3 regions of the Shewanella sp. SACH genome follow, and region 1 is predicted to be linked to each of the others. Evidence: predicted binding sites of a transcription regulator. Region 1 holds the regulator's gene; each other region holds the start of a gene.
The links. Region 1 encodes NrdR, which represses ribonucleotide reductase genes. Its sites were predicted from a motif close to AAACACNANATNTNGTGTTT; they were not measured.

Region 1 (6,456 bases):
GAGGAGTAAGACGTTACCGCCTGCTTGCAGCAGTTTGGCTAAATGCACTCGGTTACGCTCACCACCAGACAAGGTGCCGATAACTTTTTGCTGATCGCCACCACGGAAGTTGAAGCGGCCTACATAAGCGCGGCTCGGAATTTCCATGTTGTTGATACGCATGATGTCTTGACCACCGGAGATTTCTTCCCAAATGGTGTTCTTATCATTCATCGAATCGCGGAACTGCTCAACCGATGCCAGTTGCACAGTATCACCCAGCTCAATACTGCCGCTGTCTGGCGTTTCAGCGCCGGATAACATGCGGAACAGGGTCGATTTACCCGCTCCGTTGGCACCGATAATACCGACGATAGCGCCCTTAGGCACAGAGAACGACAGGTTGTCGATCAATACGCGGTCACCGTAAGACTTGGTCAGGTTATTCACTTCAATAACCTTGTCACCTAAACGTGGTCCGGGCGGAATAAACAGCTCGTTGGTTTCGTTACGTTTTTGGTAATCGTTAGTGTTCAGTTCTTCAAAGCGCGCCATACGGGCCTTGCCCTTAGACTGACGGCCTTTCGCACCTTGGCGTACCCATTCCAATTCCTTGGCAATGGTTTTTTGACGAGCACTTTCGGTAGCCGATTCTTGCTTCAGACGGGCATCTTTCTGCTCAAGCCATGAAGAATAGTTACCTTCCCACGGAATACCTTCACCGCGGTCGAGTTCTAAAATCCAGCCAGCGGCATTGTCGAGGAAGTATCTGTCGTGGGTAATCGCGACCACAGTACCAGCATATTCCTGCAAAAAGTGCTCAAGCCACGCCACAGATTCAGCATCCAAGTGGTTGGTCGGTTCGTCCAGTAACAGCATTTCTGGCTTTTCAAGCAGCAAACGACATATCGCTACGCGGCGACGTTCACCACCGGATAACACTTCGATTTTTTCATCCCAATCCGGCAGACGCAGGGCGTTGGCGGCGCGCTCAAGGACGTACTCTAAGTTATGGGCATCTTGGGCTTGAATAATGGCTTCGAGTTCGCCTTGCTCTTTTGCAAGGGCGTCGAAATCGGCGTCCGGCTCGGCGTAGGCTGCATAAACGGCATCGAGGCGAGTTAGGGCATTTTTTGCCTCTGCAACCGCTTCTTCAATCGCTTCACGCACGGTTTGATTCGGATCGAGTTTAGGTTCCTGCGGCAGGTAACCAATTTTCAATCCCGGCATTGGGCGCGCTTCACCTTCAATTTCGGTGTCGATACCCGCCATAATGCGCAGTAGTGTCGACTTACCAGAACCGTTGAGGCCGAGTACGCCAATTTTGGCGCCGGGGAAAAAGCTTAAAGAAATATCTTTAAGGATCTGCTTCTTAGGCGGAACAATTTTACCCACCCGCAGCATGCTGTAAACAAACTGAGCCATTTTTCTCTATCTTAAGTGACTAATGATGCGGCTAATTCTACTCGATTGCGCGCCGAACTCAACTCGACAATGAGCCAAGTTCAAGCTAAATCCATAGGAATTTCATGTTTCAAATACTGGGATTGTGGTCGCGTTCCGAGTAGAATACGGCGCAACCCTACCTATAAGAATTGGCAGCTGGAGTAAGCAATGCTGAAAAAAGATATGAATATCGCAGATTATGATCCGGAACTGTTTAAGGCAATTCAGAATGAAACTCTGCGTCAAGAAGAGCATATTGAGCTGATTGCTTCTGAAAACTACACCAGTCCACGCGTGATGGAAGCGCAAGGTTCACAGTTAACCAATAAGTACGCTGAAGGCTATCCAGGCAAGCGATACTACGGTGGTTGTGAGTATGTGGACGTAGTTGAAACCTTAGCGATTGAACGTGCTAAAGAATTGTTTGGCGCAACTTACGCTAACGTACAACCTCATTCAGGTTCACAGGCAAACAGCGCTGTTTACATGGCATTGTTAAAACCTGGCGATACCGTACTGGGCATGAACTTAGCCCACGGTGGTCACTTGACCCACGGTTCACCCGTAAACTTCTCTGGCAAACTGTACAATATCATTCCTTACGGTATCGACGAGTCAGGTAAAATTGACTACGACGAAATGGAACGTCTGGCCGTAGAACATAAACCTAAGATGATGATCGGCGGTTTCTCTGCCTATTCTGGTATCGTTGACTGGGCAAAAATGCGTGAAATTGCTGATAAAATAGGTGCTTACCTATTTGTCGACATGGCGCACGTTGCCGGTCTTATCGCTGCTGGCGTTTATCCAAACCCAGTTCCACACGCACACGTTGTGACATCAACGACCCACAAAACTTTAGCCGGTCCTCGTGGTGGCGTGATCCTGTCTGCTGCTGACGATGAAGACTTGTACAAAAAGTTGAACTCTGCGGTATTCCCAGGCGGTCAAGGTGGCCCATTAATGCACGTTATCGCTGGTAAAGCGGTTGCGTTCAAAGAAGCACTAGAGCCAGAATTTAAAGTGTACCAACAGCAAGTGGTTAACAACGCTAAAGCTATGGTTGAAGTGTTCCTTGAGCGCGGTTACAAAATCGTCTCTGGCGGAACCAGCAACCACTTAATGTTAGTTGACCTGATTGGTCGTGACTTAACGGGTAAAGAGGCCGATGCCGCCTTAGGTAGCGCTAACATTACCGTGAACAAAAACTCAGTGCCAAACGACCCACGTTCACCTTTTGTGACCTCAGGTGTGCGTATCGGTACGCCAGCCATTACGCGCCGCGGCTTTAAAGAAGCGGAATCGAAAGAGCTGACTGGCTGGATTTGTGACATCCTTGATGATGCAAGCAATCCTGCTGTGATTGAGCGTGTTAAGGGCCAAGTATTGGCACTGTGTGCACGTTTCCCTGTTTACGGCTAATTTGCTGACGCATCTAGGTTTAAGTGCGTATGTGCTTAAGTAGATGATTGGCTGAGAGTGATCGCTTGCTGACTAGGTAATTACATGAGGTACTTACATCAGTTACTTACATCAGGTACTTAGCACCAGGTAGTTAACCTCAGCCCATAAATAGGATAAAATCCCATGGCCGCATCAAGCGGCCATTTTTATTGGTAAAATCTTAGGCTTAAATCCATTGTGTTTAGCTGAGATTTAACAGGTAAAGCCATTAACGCTTTACTCGCATTCACTGGCAGGAGGCTCAATGCATTGTCCATTTTGCAGCGCGACAGATACTAAAGTCATCGATTCTCGATTAGTGGCGGAAGGCCATCAAGTGCGCCGTCGCCGAGAATGCACCGAATGCCATGAAAGATTTACCACCTTCGAAGGCGCCGAGTTAGTCATGCCTAGGGTGATTAAACGTGATGGTTCACGCCAACCCTTCGATGAAGAAAAACTCCAAGGTGGCATGCTGCGCGCCGTTGAAAAACGCCCCGTGTCTATGGATGAAATCGAGCAAGCGCTTAGCAAAATCAAATCGACCCTGCGCGCCACTGGCGAGCGGGAAGTGCCCTCAGAAATGGTCGGTAACTTGATGATGGAGCAATTGATGAGTCTCGATAAAGTCGCCTACATTCGTTTTGCTTCTGTGTACCGCGCCTTTGAAGATGTGTCTGAATTTGGTGAAGCCATCGCCAAACTGCAAAAGTAGTTATTCGATTTTTGTGGTCTGAAGAGCAGATGTTTGGTTGAGCTAGCTTTAAAAGAGGCTTTTGATTAATAGCTTCTGCAAGACAGGTTTTAAACACAGATTTACAAGACTGGTGAAAGCCGAAACCTTTAACAACAGGGTTGAACATGAGCTTGAACATAAGTTGGTCCGTACTCGATACCCAAATGATGAGCCGCGCGATTCAATTGGCGCGTAAAGGCTTTTACACCACGAGGCCCAATCCCAGTGTGGGCTGCGTTATCGTTAAAGATAATCAGATTGTCGGCGAAGGTTATCATCAAAAAGCGGGTGAGCCCCACGCCGAAGTGCATGCACTACGTATGGCTGGCGAACACGCCCGCGGCGCAACAGCCTATGTCACCTTAGAGCCCTGCAGTCATTATGGCCGCACGCCGCCCTGCGCCTTAGCACTGATCAATATTGGCGTTAAGCGTGTGGTGGTGGCGGTTGAAGATCCAAATCCGCAAGTGGCTGGTCGCGGTATTCAAATGCTGCGCGACGCCGGTATTGAAGTGGATGTGGGATTACACCGCGATGAAGCTTATGCCTTGAATTTAGGTTTTATGAAGCGCATGGAATCGGGTTTACCCAGAGTTACAGTCAAATTGGCTGCGAGTCTCGATGGTAAAACCGCGCTGTCTAACGGTGTGTCTAAATGGATTACCGGGCCTGAATCTCGCCGCGACGTGCAGCGCTTACGCTTACGTTCCTGCGCGTTGGTCACTGGGATTGAAACCATACTGGCTGACGATCCCTCACTCAATGTGCGATATCAAGAACTTGGCGGCATAAAAGACAGCGTAACCGAGGCGCAATTACTGCAGCCATTAAGAGTCATACTCGACAGTCGCGCCCGTTTGCCGTTATCGGCTGCCTGTTTGGTTATCGTATCGCCGATACTCTTGGTCTCGACCGTGGCTTATCCCGCAGAGTTTCAAGCACAATTGCCCTCCCATGTGAGTTGCCTCGTGTTACCTGCAATTGCAGGTCGCGTATCCTTACCTGAACTATTAAGCTATTTAGGCCAAAGTTGTAATCACGTGCTGGTGGAAGCGGGTGCAACCTTAGCGGGCGCTTTTTTAGCAGAGGGGCTGGCCGATGAATTAGTGCTGTACCAAGCGATGAAAATCCTCGGTGGGCAAGGGCGTAATTTATTGCAGCTACCCGATTATCAAACCATGGCGCAAATTCCTGCATTAACGTTGGTCGATGAGCGCAAATTAGGGCCAGATACCCGTTTAATCTTGAGCGTTATGCTTGATACTTCTTTATTTAATTAAGTGAGTTAACCATGTTTACTGGGATTATTGAAGCCGTTGGCACCCTGCGCAAACTGGAGCGTAAAGGCGATGATATTCGTCTTACCGTGGCGAGCGGCAAACTGGATTTAAACGATGTGCGTTTAGGCGACAGTATTGCCACCAACGGTGTGTGCTTAACGGTTGTGCAGCAATTAGCCGACGGTTATGTGGCTGATGTCTCTGCCGAAACAGTGATTCTCACCGGCTTTGCTCACTACAAAGTGGGCACTAAGGTGAATCTTGAAAAAGCCGTCACCCCAACCACACGTTTAGGCGGACACATGGTCAGCGGCCATGTTGACGGTATAGCTATGGTTGAGCAACGTCTAGTGCGCGGTCAAGCTATCGAGTTTTGGTTAGCCGCACCCGCAGAGCTTGGGCGTTACATTGCCCATAAAGGTTCCATCACCATTGATGGCGTGAGTTTGACGGTTAACGAAGTGGACGGCAGTCGATTCCGCCTTACCATAGTGCCGCATACCGCAGGGGAAACCACGTTAATCGATCTGCAAGCGGGCGATATGGTGAATATCGAAGTGGATTTAATCGCCCGTTATCTTGAACGCTTGATGAATTATGATGGCAAAGACAGCAAGAGCGGTGGTGTCACCATGGAAATGTTAGCCCGTGCCGGCTTTGTGCGTTAGTGCACTGGTAATCGTACTGCTAAGGTATAGAATTTCATAACAACAGCAAAATCATAAGGTCCTACAATGGCGCTGCACAGTATAGAAGAGATCATCGAAGATATTCGTCAAGGCAAAATGGTTATTTTGATGGATGACGAAGACAGAGAAAACGAAGGTGATTTGATCATGGCGGCCGAAATGGTCACGCCAGAAGCGATTAACTTTATGGCGAAATATGGCCGTGGACTCATTTGCCAGACCATGACCAAAGCCCGTTGCCAGCAGTTAAATCTGCCCTTAATGGTGACGAATAACAACGCCCAGTTCTCGACTAACTTTACGGTTTCTATTGAAGCAGCCGAAGGCGTCACTACCGGTATTTCGGCCCACGACCGCGCGGTAACAGTCAAAGCGGCTGTGGCTAAAGAGGCTAAAGCGTCTGATTTAGTGCAACCTGGACATATCTTCCCGTTAATGGCACAGGACGGCGGCGTATTAACCCGCGCAGGCCACACTGAAGCTGGTTGTGATTTAGCCCGTCTTGCGGGACTTGAGCCATCGGGCGTTATCGTTGAGATTTTGAACGAAGACGGCACTATGGCACGCCGCCCAGATTTAGAGGTTTTCTCCGAGTTGCATGGCATCAAAATCGGCACCATCGCGGCATTGATCGAGTATCGCAACACCAAAGAAACCACGGTTGTGCGTGAAGCTAAATGCAAACTACCGACCCGTTTCGGCGAGTTCGACATGGTGACTTTCAGAGACACTATCGACAATCAACTGCATTTTGCCTTAGTCAAAGGTGAGGTGAAGAGCGATTGTTTGGTGCGCGTGCATCTGCAAAACACCTTCAACGATTTACTCCATTCAGAGCGCGATCAGCAACGTAGCTGGCCACTCGAAAAGGCGATGGAGCGTA
Region 2 (6,456 bases), on a different contig from region 1:
ATCTTAGTAAGGGCAGATTATAGCCTTAATCGCCCTAACTCAGCTATCCACATCGGTGATTATCTCTGCTTCACGCATGGATTTATCGCGAAAGTGTACCATTTACACTTAGTTGCCTGCATTTGTTTACATCGATGTTACAAGTACTTAATTGCCTTGGTTTCACCAATTGACAGTGGATATGAAAGGATTTTACGTTATCGTGTAGTGGATTGAGTAACAGGAGAATGATTTATGGCTAACGGAACAACCCCTTCGGTAGGTATTGCCTTGGGCAGTGGCGCTGCGAAAGGTTGGGCGCACATTGGCGTGTTGAATGGTCTTGCCGCCATGGGGATCAAACCCGATAAAGTTGCGGGATGTTCGGTGGGCGCTTTAGTGGGCGCCGCGTACGCCCATGACCATTTACCTGAATTAGAAGAATGGGTTCGGAGTTTCTCTAGCTGGGACGTACTTGGCTTGATGGATATTCGATGGCGTAAAGGCGGCCTTATCGGCGGTGATAAGGTATTTGATGTGCTGCAAGCTCGAATAGGGGATGTGAATATTGAGAACCTCAACCGTCCTTTTGCGGCGGTTGCGACCGACTTGTACTCTGGGCAGGAGATTTGGTTTACTGAAGGGGATTTACGTCAAGCGGTGCGCGCTTCTTGCTCTATGCCGGGGATTTTGGCGCCTGTGAGACAAGGTGACCGCTGGCTTGTCGATGGTGCTGTGGTGAATCCAGTGCCTGTTTCTGTTAGCCGTGCCATGGGTGTCGATGTAGTGATAGCCGTGGATTTATATGGTTATCATTCTGGTCGCATCCAAGTATTGCCGGTGAGCATGACGAGCCAAAAAAACGTTGAAGCTGAAATGGATATGTCAGCGCGACAAGAAACGGGATTTATGGATTTGTTTGCCCGTGGCCGAGATTATGTCAGCAATCTGACCGATAAGTTTTCACTTGGCACTAAATCGAATCCAGGCATGATTGCTGTAATGTCGCAATCTATGGGCATTTTAGAGCAAAGACATAAACGGGCGCGCTTGATGGGCGATCCGCCAGATATTTGTATTGTGCCTGAGGTTGGCAATATCGGCACTATGGAGTTTCACCGTGCTGATGAGGCGATTGCCGCTGGTGAAGCTGCTGTGGAGAAGGTGGCTCACTTGATTGAAGCTGCACTGTGGAAGGGCTAAAACGTTAAAAGATAAACAGTTGACTATCAAATAGAAAAAGTCGGTACAACTCGCGTTATACCGACTTTTTTCCTATCTAAAACTGAGTCTTGCTATCTAAAACTGAACATTTATGTCGCTTTGATGGCGAGTTACGCTAATTTCACCAACATTTTACCGCGATTCTTACCTTCAAACAGACCGATAAAGGCATCAGGTGCTTGTTCAAGCCCTTGATAAATGGTTTGTTCAGCTTTGACTTTACCTTCAGCTAACCATTGAGCCATTTTCACGGCAAACTCAGGATAATGCGCCCAATGTTCGGATACGATAAAACCTTCTAACTTAAGTTTACGCATCACTATCAGGGCCAAGTTGTCTGGACCAGGTGTTGGCGCTGTGTCGTTATACTGCGAAATCATACCGCAAACGGCGATACGACCATGATCTTTCATATTGCTCAGCGCTGCGGCTAAATGCTCGCCACCGACGTTTTCAAAGTACACATCAATCCCTTCTGGCGCGGCTTTTGTGAGCGCTTGGGTGAGATTGCCACAGGTTTTGTAATTAATGATGGCATCAACACCATAGCTTCGCAGCAATTCCGCTTTTTCGTCTGAACCCACTGAGGCGATTACGCGAGCACCCATCAGTTTACCAATCTGGCAAGCAACACTGCCGACGGCGCCTGATGCGGCAGAAACAAACAGGGTTTCACCCGCTTTTAAATCTGTGATGCGAGTGAGTCCCGTCCACGCTGTCATGCCGGGCATACCCAGCACGCCGAGGAAATGTGAACTGTCTAATTCGGTTTGCGGCAGAGCGGTCAGTCCAGCCGTGTCGGTGACAGCGTGCTCGCGCCAACCTAACATGCTGCTGACTTTAGTGCCTACTGGGAAATCACTGTTTTTAGACGCGATAACTTCACCAATCGCGCCGCCTTCTAAGACTTGATTTAAGGCGAAGGGCGGAACATAACTCTTACGATCTACCATGCGGCCGCGCATATAAGGGTCGACCGACATCCACAGGTTTTTAATCAACACTTGGCCATCGGCGAGCGGTGCTAAGGATTGATTTACTAAAGCAAAATTCTCAGCCGTAGGCATGCCTTCAGGGCGACTGGCTAAATGGATTTCACGGGTTTCAGTAATAGTGCTATTCATAGAAAATTAACCTTTTGTTTGTGCACAAACTAACTGCGTCAACTGTACGTGGCTTCATGACACAATGCAAATACTTTGCGCGCAAACTAGATGCGATGGGGCGGATCGGATAAGATAGCGCTATGTTTGAATGACAGGCGCTTAAACGTGCAAAATTGTTTATCTCACCCAGAGCTCGGATCTACAGAGCAGAGTCAAAACCCAGAGCCGCAGAACCCAGGGCCACATAACACAGAGGTACAGAATCCCGAGCCAAAGGATGCACTGTGTTTATCTGATAATGTGTGCTTCGCGTTATATTCTGCGAGCAATGCCTTAGTGCGCGCTTATCGGCCTTTACTCGAGGCATACGAGTTAACTTTTCCTCAATATCTGGTGATGCAAACCCTGTGGCGTCAAAATGGCTGCAGTCAAACCCAGCTATCGGCGGCGACTAAGCTCGATATGGGGACGCTAACGCCTATTGTTAAGCGGTTAGAGGTAAAAGGCTTGATCACGCGTTTGGCCTGCGTTGTAGATGAGCGGAAAAAATTGATCACTCTGACGGCTCAGGGAGAGGCGATTAAGCATGAAGCCCTAGCCTTGAAACAAACTTTGCTAAATAAAGTGCAGATGGACGCCGAGGCACTCGATTTACTGAGGCGGCAATGTCTTGCCCTTATTGAAGATTTACATTCCTAGAGATAAAGCTACTGGTGCTGTTCGCTACCCGAGAATTCAGGCTCTGCACAGATTAATACTTGATTGGCTTAGTTTTTGCTTTAAAACCGTCATTGAGTCTTAGACGCCGAATTTTTGACGATGAATTCTATTTTAAATGCCTTCAATCTTAATCGCAGCAGTACCAGTATCGCCGATGCCTATGGTGCCAATAGCCAAAAGACGAGTACGGCTAAAACCGATGCGACCACTGAGACCAAGAAAACTCAGACGGATGCCGCTAAACCCGACACTGGTAAAGCCGATGAGATAGCGCTGTCGCCACGGGCGCAACGTGCACAGAAAATTCAGTCGATGGCGAAGGATTTTTTTGCCGATGGCAAATTTGGTGTCGCCGATATTCCTGCATTAGTGTCACGTTTACAAAAAGACGGCATTTTATCGGACGTGCAACTCGACCGTTTATCAAAAAACGGTATTACAGTTCCGAGCACAACCACGCCGAGTAAGCAGTCGCTGCAAGATTTCTTAGATGATGAGCTCAAATCATTAGCCAAAAAATCACCGAATGACCCCCTGATCAATACCTTGGTCGATGCGAAAAACGTTTTGACCAATATGGATGATGCTCAGTCGCCGGTGCTTGCCCAAAAAGCCACCAAAGTCCTTGGCCAATTAACGGATTATCTGAATTCCGAGCCACCGCTAACAGATGCCCAAAAACAGCAATGGCAGGGGCTTAAATCTATGATGCAACTCGCTTCGTCTATGGGCTCGCATCAGTCGGCATCGGGCCAACTCAGTAGTTATCTCGCACTCGCTAAGCGTTAATCTTGAGTTATGGTGTTTGATCATCACTGATTTCAGGCATCAACTAGCTGGGTTTAATCAGCAGGTCAAGGCGCAATTTTCAGATAATTGGGCCTAGCTGCAGTTCTGGTTTGTTCTTTTATTTCATCCTAAAAACTATGATCTGGATCATGGACGCCTAACCATCGTTGTAGCCTAATGCTCTACATATTGTGTTTTATGCTTTTAAAATCACTAGATGTAGTGTTAATTTTTAGGCGAGATGGAGAGGAACTGAACAATGCCAGTCGTAATTAAGCGTGATGGTTGCCGCACACCTTTTGATGAAACAAGGATACGGGATGCAGTGAATGCCGCTGCAAACTCAGTTGGAATAGAGGATGGCGACTATGCAGCGACAGTGGCAGCGTGTATCAGTCAAAGCGTTGCGACCTTAACCGAAGTCGATATCCATCATCTGCAGGATGCGGTTGAGAATTTACTGATGGAAGGGCCGTATAAGTCCTTGGCGCGGGTTTATATCGAATACCGTCACGACCGAGATGTGTGCCGTGAAGCGACCAGTAAATTAAACCTCGAAATCCGTGGTTTAGTCGAGCAAAGTAATGCGGCGTTACTCAATGAAAATGCCAATAAAGATTCGAAAGTTATCCCAACTCAGCGAGATTTACTCGCGGGCATAGTCGCCAAACATTATGCCAAGAGTCATATTTTGCCAAAGGATGTGGTTGCTGCCCATGAAGCGGGGGAGATCCACTACCACGACTTAGATTACTCGCCATTTTTCCCGATGTTTAACTGCATGCTGATTGATTTGGCTGGCATGTTGACCCATGGCTTTAAAATGGGCAATGCCGAAATCGAAACCCCTAAGTCTATTTCAACGGCGACAGCCGTCACCGCACAGATCATTGCCCAAGTGGCGAGCCATATTTATGGCGGCACGACCATCAATCGTATCGACGAAGTGTTGGCGCCATTTGTCGCTAAGAGCTACGACAAGCACTACCAAATCGCCTTGAATTGGAAGATCACCGACGCCAAAGCTTTTGCCACGGCGCAAACTGAAAAAGAATGTCACGATGCATTTCAGTCTTTGGAATATGAGGTTAATACCTTACACACTGCAAATGGCCAAACACCGTTCGTGACCTTTGGCTTTGGTTTAGGTACCTCGTGGGAATCCCGCTTAATTCAGCAATCTATGCTTAAAGTACGGATGGCGGGATTAGGTAAAAATCGCAAGACGGCAGTTTTTCCTAAGTTAGTGTTTGCGATTCGCGATGGCATTAATCACAAAGCTGGCGATTGCAATTATGATGTCAAACAGATGGCGCTCAAGTGCGCGACTATGCGCATGTATCCCGATATTCTCAATTACGAGCAAGTCGAGAAAGTCACTGGATCATTTAAAACCCCAATGGGTTGCCGCAGCTTTTTAGGCACCTATGAGGAAAATGGCGAGCTCGTGCATGAAGGGCGCAATAATCTCGGGGTAGTGAGCTTAAACTTGCCGCGGATTGCTTTAGAAGCCAAGGGTGATGACGCTGAATTTTATCGTATTTTAGATGACAGATTAGTCTTAGCTCGTAAAGCGCTGGATACCCGCATTGAGCGACTCAATGGCGTCAAAGCCCGCGTGGCACCAATCCTCTATATGGAAGGCGCCTGTGGTGTGCGCTTGCGCGCCGATGATGATGTATCTCAAATTTTTAAAAATGGTCGCGCTTCGATTTCACTCGGTTACATTGGCCTGCATGAAACCATGAATGCACTCTATGGCACCCAAACCCATGTATTTGACGATGCACAATTAAGGGACAAAGCCGTCGCTATTGTTGCCTATCTTAAAGCCGCCACGGATGCGTGGAAGGCTGAAACAGGTTATGGCTTTAGTCTGTATAGCACGCCAAGTGAGAGTCTCTGCAGCCGTTTTTGTAAACTGGATGCGAAGCAATTTGGCCTAGTCACAGGCGTGACAGACAAGGGCTATTACACTAATAGTTTCCACCTTGATGTGGAAAAAAGCGTTAACCCCTACGATAAAATTGATTTTGAACAGCCATATCCCGCAATCGCGAACGGCGGCTTTATTTGTTATGGCGAATATCCCAACATGCAGCATAACCTCGAAGCGCTGGAAAATGTGTGGGATTATAGTTATAGCCGCGTGCCTTACTATGGCACTAACACGCCAATTGATGAATGCTACGACTGTGGCTTTACTGGCGAATTTAGCTGTACCAGTAAAGGGTTCACTTGCCCTAAGTGCGGCAACCATGAGCCAAGTCGGGTGTCAGTGACGCGCCGAGTCTGCGGTTACTTAGGCAGCCCAGATGCGCGGCCCTTTAATTATGGTAAACAGGAAGAAGTAAAACGTAGGATCAAACACTTGTAACACTAATATTTTATCCTGCTTGTTAGACTTATTCCGTGGCATCACGTGGCATAAATCGTGGCATGGGATAAGTCCCAATGTTAAAAGATGAAATGCACTATGAAGTACTATCAATGAATTACCATCAATATTTCCCTATCGATGTGGTCAATGGCCCTGGTACCCGTGCGACCTTGTTTGTCTCTGGCTGCGAGCACCAGTGCCGTGGTTGTTACAATCAAAGTACTTGGGATCCCCGTTCTGGGCATGTTTTTGATAGAA
Region 3 (6,456 bases), on a different contig from region 1:
GGATAAGGTTGCGGCAGATTCACCGACTTCATCCGTTGGTTAGTAATAAATTCAACGTATTGGCAGAGGATCTGTTCATTCAAACCTATCATAGAGCCGTCTTTGAACAGGTATTTTGCCCATTCTTTTTCTTGCTCTGCGGCCTTGAAGAATAAATCAAAGGCTTCCTGTTGGCATTCTGCGGCAATTTCACCCATTTCTGGATCGTCTTTACCGCCTTGCATGATGCTTAAAATATGCTGAGTGCTGTTTAAGTGTAAGGCTTCATCACGGGCGATTAAGCGAATGATTTTCGCGTTACCTTCCATTAGCTTACGTTCAGCAAAAGCAAATGAGCAGGCAAAGCTAACATAGAAACGAATCGCTTCTAGGGCGTTGACTGACATCATGCACAGGTACAAGGCTTTTTTCAGGGTGCGAGTGTTTACGATGACTTCTTTGCCATCGATAACATGGGTACCCGCGCCGAGTAAATGGAACACTTGAGTCAATTGGATCAAGTGATCGTAGTAAGCGGCGATATCGGTCGCACGGCTTAAGATTTCTTTGTTCACGACGATATCGTCGAAGATCACTGAAGGATCGTTAACGATATTGCGAATGATATGGGTGTATGAGCGCGAGTGAATCGTCTCAGAGAAAGACCAAGTCTCAATCCAAGTCTCTAGTTCAGGCAGCGACACCAGTGGTAAAAAGGCCACATTGGGTGAGCGACCTTGAATCGAGTCGAGTAAGGTTTGGTATTTCAGGTTAGAAATAAAGATGTGTTTTTCATGATCGGGCAATGCACCGTAGTCGATTTTATCGCGACTGACGTCTACTTCTTCCGGGCGCCAAAAGAAAGATAACTGCTTTTCTATCAGTTTTTCGAACACTTCATATTTTTGTTGATCGTAACGAGCCACGTTGACCGATTGACCTAAAAACATAGGTTCACGGGTGGCATCGTTGGGTGTTTGACAGAAGGTAGAGTAGGCCATGGTGCTATTTTCCAATGGATAGGGATCCACTCAATCGGGATCCCTATACTTTTTATTTGTAAGAGCCGCGTTAACGTTAAAGACTAGATTTTACACGCGCCGCCGGCGCAACCATCATCTTCTTTCTCTAAATTGGTGATGTCATCGTGTGAATCCGACGCACCATCGCGAGTGTTATGGTAGTAAAGCGTTTTCACACCTAACTTGTAAGCATTGAGCAAATCTTTCAGCAAGGTTTGCATCGGTACTTTACGGCCTTCAAAACGTGAAGGATCGTAGTTAGTGTTGGCCGAAATAGCTTGGTCAACGAACTTCTGCATGATACCCACTAGCTGTAAGTAACCGTCATTGCTTGGCATTTTCCATAGCAATTCATAGCTATCTTTCAGCGTATCGAAATCAGGTACAACTTGCTTCAACTGACCGTCTTTGCTCGATTTCACGCTGATAAGACCACGTGGTGGCTCGATACCATTGGTCGCATTGGAAATTTGCGACGAGGTTTCTGAAGGCATTAATGCCGACAGCGTCGAGTTACGCAGGCCATATTGCTTGATATCACTACGCAGTGATTCCCAGTCTAAGTGCAATGGTTCAGCACAAATTTTATCTAGGTCACGTTTGTAGGTATCGATTGGCAAAATACCTTGAGAGTAAGTGGTCTCGTGGAATAACGGACACGCACCTTGCTCTTTGGCCAAGTTCATTGAGGCTTTCAGTAAATAGAACTGAATCGCTTCGAAGGTTCTGTGGGTCAGCTCGTTCGCGCTGCCATCGGAATACTTCATGCCATTTTTTGCTAAGTAGTTAGCGAAGTTAATCACGCCTATGCCTAAGGTACGGCGATTCATCGAGGCAATTTGCGCGGCCTTGATAGGGTAATCTTGATAATCCAACAGGTTATCCAGTGCACGTACGGCGAGGTCGGCTAATGGCTCAATATCAGATAATTCTTTGATAGAACCTAAGTTAAGTGCTGACAACGTACAAAGCGCGATTTCACCTTCTGGATCATCGATGTTGTTCAATGGTTTAGTCGGCAGGGCGATTTCAAGACACAGGTTAGACTGTCTGATCGGTGCGACTTTTGAATCGAACGGGCTGTGAGTGTTGCAGTGATCCACGTTTTGAATGTAGATACGGCCAGTTGAGGCACGCTCTTGCATCATCAGTGAAAACAGCTCAACTGCCTTTATGGTTTTCTTACGAATGCTGCTGTCTTGCTCATATTGCACATATAAACGTTCGAATTCGTTTTGATCTTCAAAGAAAGCATCATATAAGCCAGGTACGTCAGATGGGCTAAACAGGCTGATGTTTTCGCCTTTGATCAGACGTTGATACATGACTTTGTTCAGCTGCACACCGTAGTCTAAATGACGGATACGGTTGTCTTCGACGCCGCGGTTATTTTTCAATACCAGCAGAGATTCGACTTCTAAGTGCCAAATAGGGTAGAACAGGGTCGCAGCACCGCCACGCACGCCGCCTTGAGAACAAGACTTCACTGCGGTTTGGAAATACTTATAGAAAGGTAAACAACCTGTGTGGAAGGCTTCACCACCACGGATTGGGCTACCTAAAGCACGAATACGACCGGCGTTAATACCGATACCCGCACGTTGGCTAACGTATTTCACGATAGACGAAGCAGTCGCGTTGATGGAATCTAAGCTGTCACCACATTCGATCAGTACGCAAGAGCTGAACTGACGCGTTGGTGTGCGCACACCGGCCATGATTGGCGTTGGTAGCGAAATCTTAAAGGTCGATACCGCGTCATAGAAATCTTTAATGTATTTCAGGCGCGTTTCTTTTGGATAGCGGGCAAACAAACAGGCCGCGACCAAAATGTAGAGGAACTGGGCGCTCTCATAGATTTCGTGCGTCACACGGTTTTGAACTAAATATTTGCCTTCAAGCTGTTTTACCGCAGCGTAAGAGAAGTCCATATCGCGCCAATGGTCGATATAGGTATCCATCACGTCGAGTTCTTCGCGGCTGTAATCCTGCAGAATGTGCATGTCATACTTGCCAAGCTCAACTAACTTAGTCACGTGGGTATACAGTGCTGGCGGCTCGAATTGACCGAAGGCCTTCTTACGCAAATGAAACACCGCTAAACGGGCGGCGAGGAACTGATAGTCCGGTGATTCTGGAGAAATTAAATCCGCAGCCGCTTTGATAATGGTTTCATGGATAGCTTCGGTTGGGATGCCATCGAAAAACTGTAGGTGCGAGCGAAGTTCAACTTCAGAAACAGAAACGTTTTTTAATCCCTTGGCTGCCCAAGTAATTACGCGGTGTATTTTTTCGAGATCGATATTTTCACGATCGCCACAGCGTTTTGTGACTGTCATAGTGCTATTCATTTGGAGATAGGCCTTGGTTCTTATATCTATTTAGGTGAGCAAGTTCACCGTACGTATCCTTGTAAAACAATCAATAACCGTCCCTTAAATACTGCTGACTGGTTGAAAACGAGTCAATTAAGCGGCGAGCTTTTAGTGTGTCTGATTGCTACCTATACACAAGATATGGTGTTTTAAATTATCTGGGATACAAGATAGTGAGGTTTGACCCTATTTGCAAGTCTGAATTCAGGGGACATCTTGTGGATAAGTTGAGGATAAGCTTTCGCGTTAGTAACGGCTAACCTTGAAGCTCAATTTCAGGTTAGTGTGTCGCACTCATGGGGGATTTTTAGGCGATCTTTTCTTTAGATCGCGATCGCGCACAAGTGCCGATCTTTTATCCGCCGACCTTTCGCCGCCTGATTTTATTCGCAGGGAAAAATCAGGCAAACACACTTATGTACATCTGCATAATGGCTTTAGCAAAAGTGTTATCTTTGAGTGTCATGGTGACGTCTGTTCGCCGTTTTATTAGCGAGTTTTTCTAGGCCAATGCTTCGACAAGTGTTTGATGTAGCTCAGTTGGGCTGGCAAAGTGCGCGTGGGCAGGCCACTGCGATGGCTTGTCGTTGACACCCAGATAACCCCATAGGGCAACGCCGCCTAACATGCCCGCCGCCTTCGCGGCTAACAAATCCCGCTCGGCATCCCCAAGATACAAAATGTGCTCTGGAGCGCAGTTCAGTTGCTGAGCCCCTAACAACATAGGTGCTGTGTGGGGTTTTGGGTGTTTGGTTGAATCGCCACTAATGATAACGGGCATACGTAAGTGTAAATTCAGTTTTCGCAATAAGGGACGGGTAAAGCGGGCTGGCTTGTTGGTGATCACCCCAAACGGCAGCTGCGTTAACTCGAGCCAGTCGAGTAATGCTGCAATGCCTGCGAATAGCGCACAGTGATCGCCATTAATGCGCTGATAGTGGGCGAGCAGCCCTTGCTGAACTTGAGTACGAAGATCATCCGCTGCATTGGGTATCGCCGCATCGACTAAAGCAAAACTGCCGTGGGATGCGGCGTAGCGCATGGCCGCTAACGGCTGCGCGGCGATGCCGACGTCTTGAAGACTTAAATTAAGGGCTTGCACCAGATCCGGCGCGGTATCGGCTAAGGTGCCGTCGAGGTCGAACAGTACGCCTTGGATCTGTGCCAGACTCATATTAATCAACCTTACGCGTCGCTATCATGTAATTCACATCAACTTTAGGCGTGTATTTAAAAATGCCCGTCAGCGGGTTGTAGCTGATGCCTAATGCATCGGTACAGATCAGATCGGTATTGTCCACAAGCTCAATCAATTCCGAAGGCTTAATGAATTTTTTATGCTCATGGGTGCCAACTGGCAGCATCTTCAGCAAATATTCTGCGCCGAGAATCGTGTGCACATAGGATTTAATGTTGCGGTTGATGGTGGAGAAAAACACAAAGCCACCGGGTTTAACCATGTCGCAGCAAGCCTTGATCACAGATTGTGGATCGGGCACATGCTCCAGCATTTCCATACACGTCACCACATCGTAATAGGCTTGATGATCTTGGCTGTGGGTCTCGGCGGTATTTTTTACATAATTAATGCTTACGCCGGTTTCGAGGGCATGTAGGCGGGCGACTTCTAAGGGCTCATCACCCATGTCAAGACCATCAACCTCGGCACCGATACGGGCCATGCTTTCAGATAAAATCCCGCCGCCGCAACCAACGTCGAGCACTGTCTTACCGAAAATGCCGCCGGCAGTTTGATCGATATAATTTAAGCGCAGCGGGTTTAATAGATGCAGCGGCTTAAATTCACCGTTGAGATCCCACCACGTTTCGGCCATACGTTCAAACTTTGCGATTTCCTGTGGGTCCACATTGGTATTCTGATGCATGCTATTACCTGAAGTAGCTGTATTGTGCGGCTATTATAACGACTATGTTTGATAAACAAAGTGTTCGACTGAGCTAAGCCCTTGTGGTTGAGTGAATTTTCAGCAGTTTCCTGGTTTTATGTTAATTGTTGTGCTCCGTATCGACCTTTTACTTCATCCCTTTGACGTTTTTTTCTCATCCTAAGCCGCGAATTCCAACGCTGGTTTATCGCTCAAACGACCAAATTGACAGTGTTTTCATCTATTAAGCCACCAGACTCTCAATTCGATAATGATAGGTCTGGCGACATTAAATAACTGTGTTAGAATGCCAAATCACGTTTTTGGGCTAGGCAATGATACGGATTATACGTTGTCGGCTATTTTTCAGGGGAACGAGCAGTTTATGACTGATCTGGCATCATCTATTTCGCCAATTAATATCGAAGACGAACTAAAGAATTCGTACCTTGATTACGCCATGAGCGTTATCGTGGGACGTGCATTACCAGACGTGCGCGACGGCTTAAAGCCGGTTCATCGCCGCGTTCTGTTTGCCATGAGTGAATTGAAGAACGATTGGAACAAGCCTTACAAAAAATCTGCCCGTGTGGTCGGTGACGTCATCGGTAAATATCACCCCCATGGTGACTCTGCTGTTTATGACACTATCGTCCGTATGGCCCAGCCATTCTCACTGCGTTACACCTTAGTCGACGGCCAAGGTAACTTCGGTTCGGTCGACGGTGACTCAGCGGCGGCAATGCGTTATACCGAAATCCGTATGGATAAGTTAGCGCACCAATTACTGGCCGATCTTGAAAAAGAGACAGTGGATTTCGTCCCTAACTACGACGGCACAGAACTCATTCCAGCTGTACTTCCTACACGCGTACCTAACCTGTTAATTAACGGTTCATCGGGTATTGCGGTAGGTATGGCAACCAACATCCCACCACACAACCTAACGGAAGTCGTGAAAGGCTGTTTGGCACTGATTGAAGAACCCTCACTGTCTATTGAACAGTTGATGGAATACATTCCAGGTCCGGATTTCCCTACTGCGGCAATTATCAATGGCCGTAAAGGCATTATTGATGCCTATAAAACTGGCCGTGGCCGCGCGATCATGCGTGCACTGGCGGATGTGGAAACCGAAGATAATGGCCGTGAACGCATTATCGTGACTGAAATCCCGTATCAAGTGAATAAAGC

Region 2: nrdD (anaerobic ribonucleoside-triphosphate reductase) is a predicted target of NrdR. The motif match lies at 4,027-4,046, and genes of this name have one in related genera.
Region 3: nrdA (class 1a ribonucleoside-diphosphate reductase subunit alpha) is a predicted target of NrdR. The motif match lies at 3,507-3,526, and genes of this name have one in related genera.

The regions. Positions count from the first base shown of each region.
Region 1 covers NZ_MPDG02000002.1:833,125-839,580, forward strand. Annotated here, with positions in the region: gene ettA (energy-dependent translational throttle protein EttA) at 1-1,404, opposite strand, end outside; gene glyA (serine hydroxymethyltransferase) at 1,594-2,847, shown strand; gene nrdR (transcriptional regulator NrdR) at 3,134-3,583, shown strand; gene ribD (bifunctional diaminohydroxyphosphoribosylaminopyrimidine deaminase/5-amino-6-(5-phosphoribosylamino)uracil reductase RibD) at 3,730-4,884, shown strand; gene BM607_RS11560 (riboflavin synthase) at 4,896-5,552, shown strand; gene ribBA (bifunctional 3,4-dihydroxy-2-butanone-4-phosphate synthase/GTP cyclohydrolase II) at 5,619-6,456, shown strand, end outside.
Region 2 covers NZ_MPDG02000001.1:683,957-690,412, forward strand. Annotated here, with positions in the region: gene rssA (patatin-like phospholipase RssA) at 235-1,182, shown strand; gene BM607_RS02825 (NADP-dependent oxidoreductase) at 1,314-2,327, opposite strand; gene BM607_RS02830 (MarR family transcriptional regulator) at 2,475-3,008, shown strand; gene BM607_RS02835 (hypothetical protein) at 3,129-3,818, shown strand; gene nrdD (anaerobic ribonucleoside-triphosphate reductase) at 4,078-6,195, shown strand; gene nrdG (anaerobic ribonucleoside-triphosphate reductase-activating protein) at 6,309-6,456, shown strand, end outside.
Region 3 covers NZ_MPDG02000001.1:1,400,733-1,407,188, reverse strand. Annotated here, with positions in the region: gene nrdB (class Ia ribonucleoside-diphosphate reductase subunit beta) at 1-980, opposite strand, end outside; gene nrdA (class 1a ribonucleoside-diphosphate reductase subunit alpha) at 1,064-3,352, opposite strand; gene BM607_RS06100 (HAD-IA family hydrolase) at 3,879-4,550, opposite strand; gene ubiG (bifunctional 2-polyprenyl-6-hydroxyphenol methylase/3-demethylubiquinol 3-O-methyltransferase UbiG) at 4,552-5,262, opposite strand; gene gyrA (DNA gyrase subunit A) at 5,648-6,456, shown strand, end outside.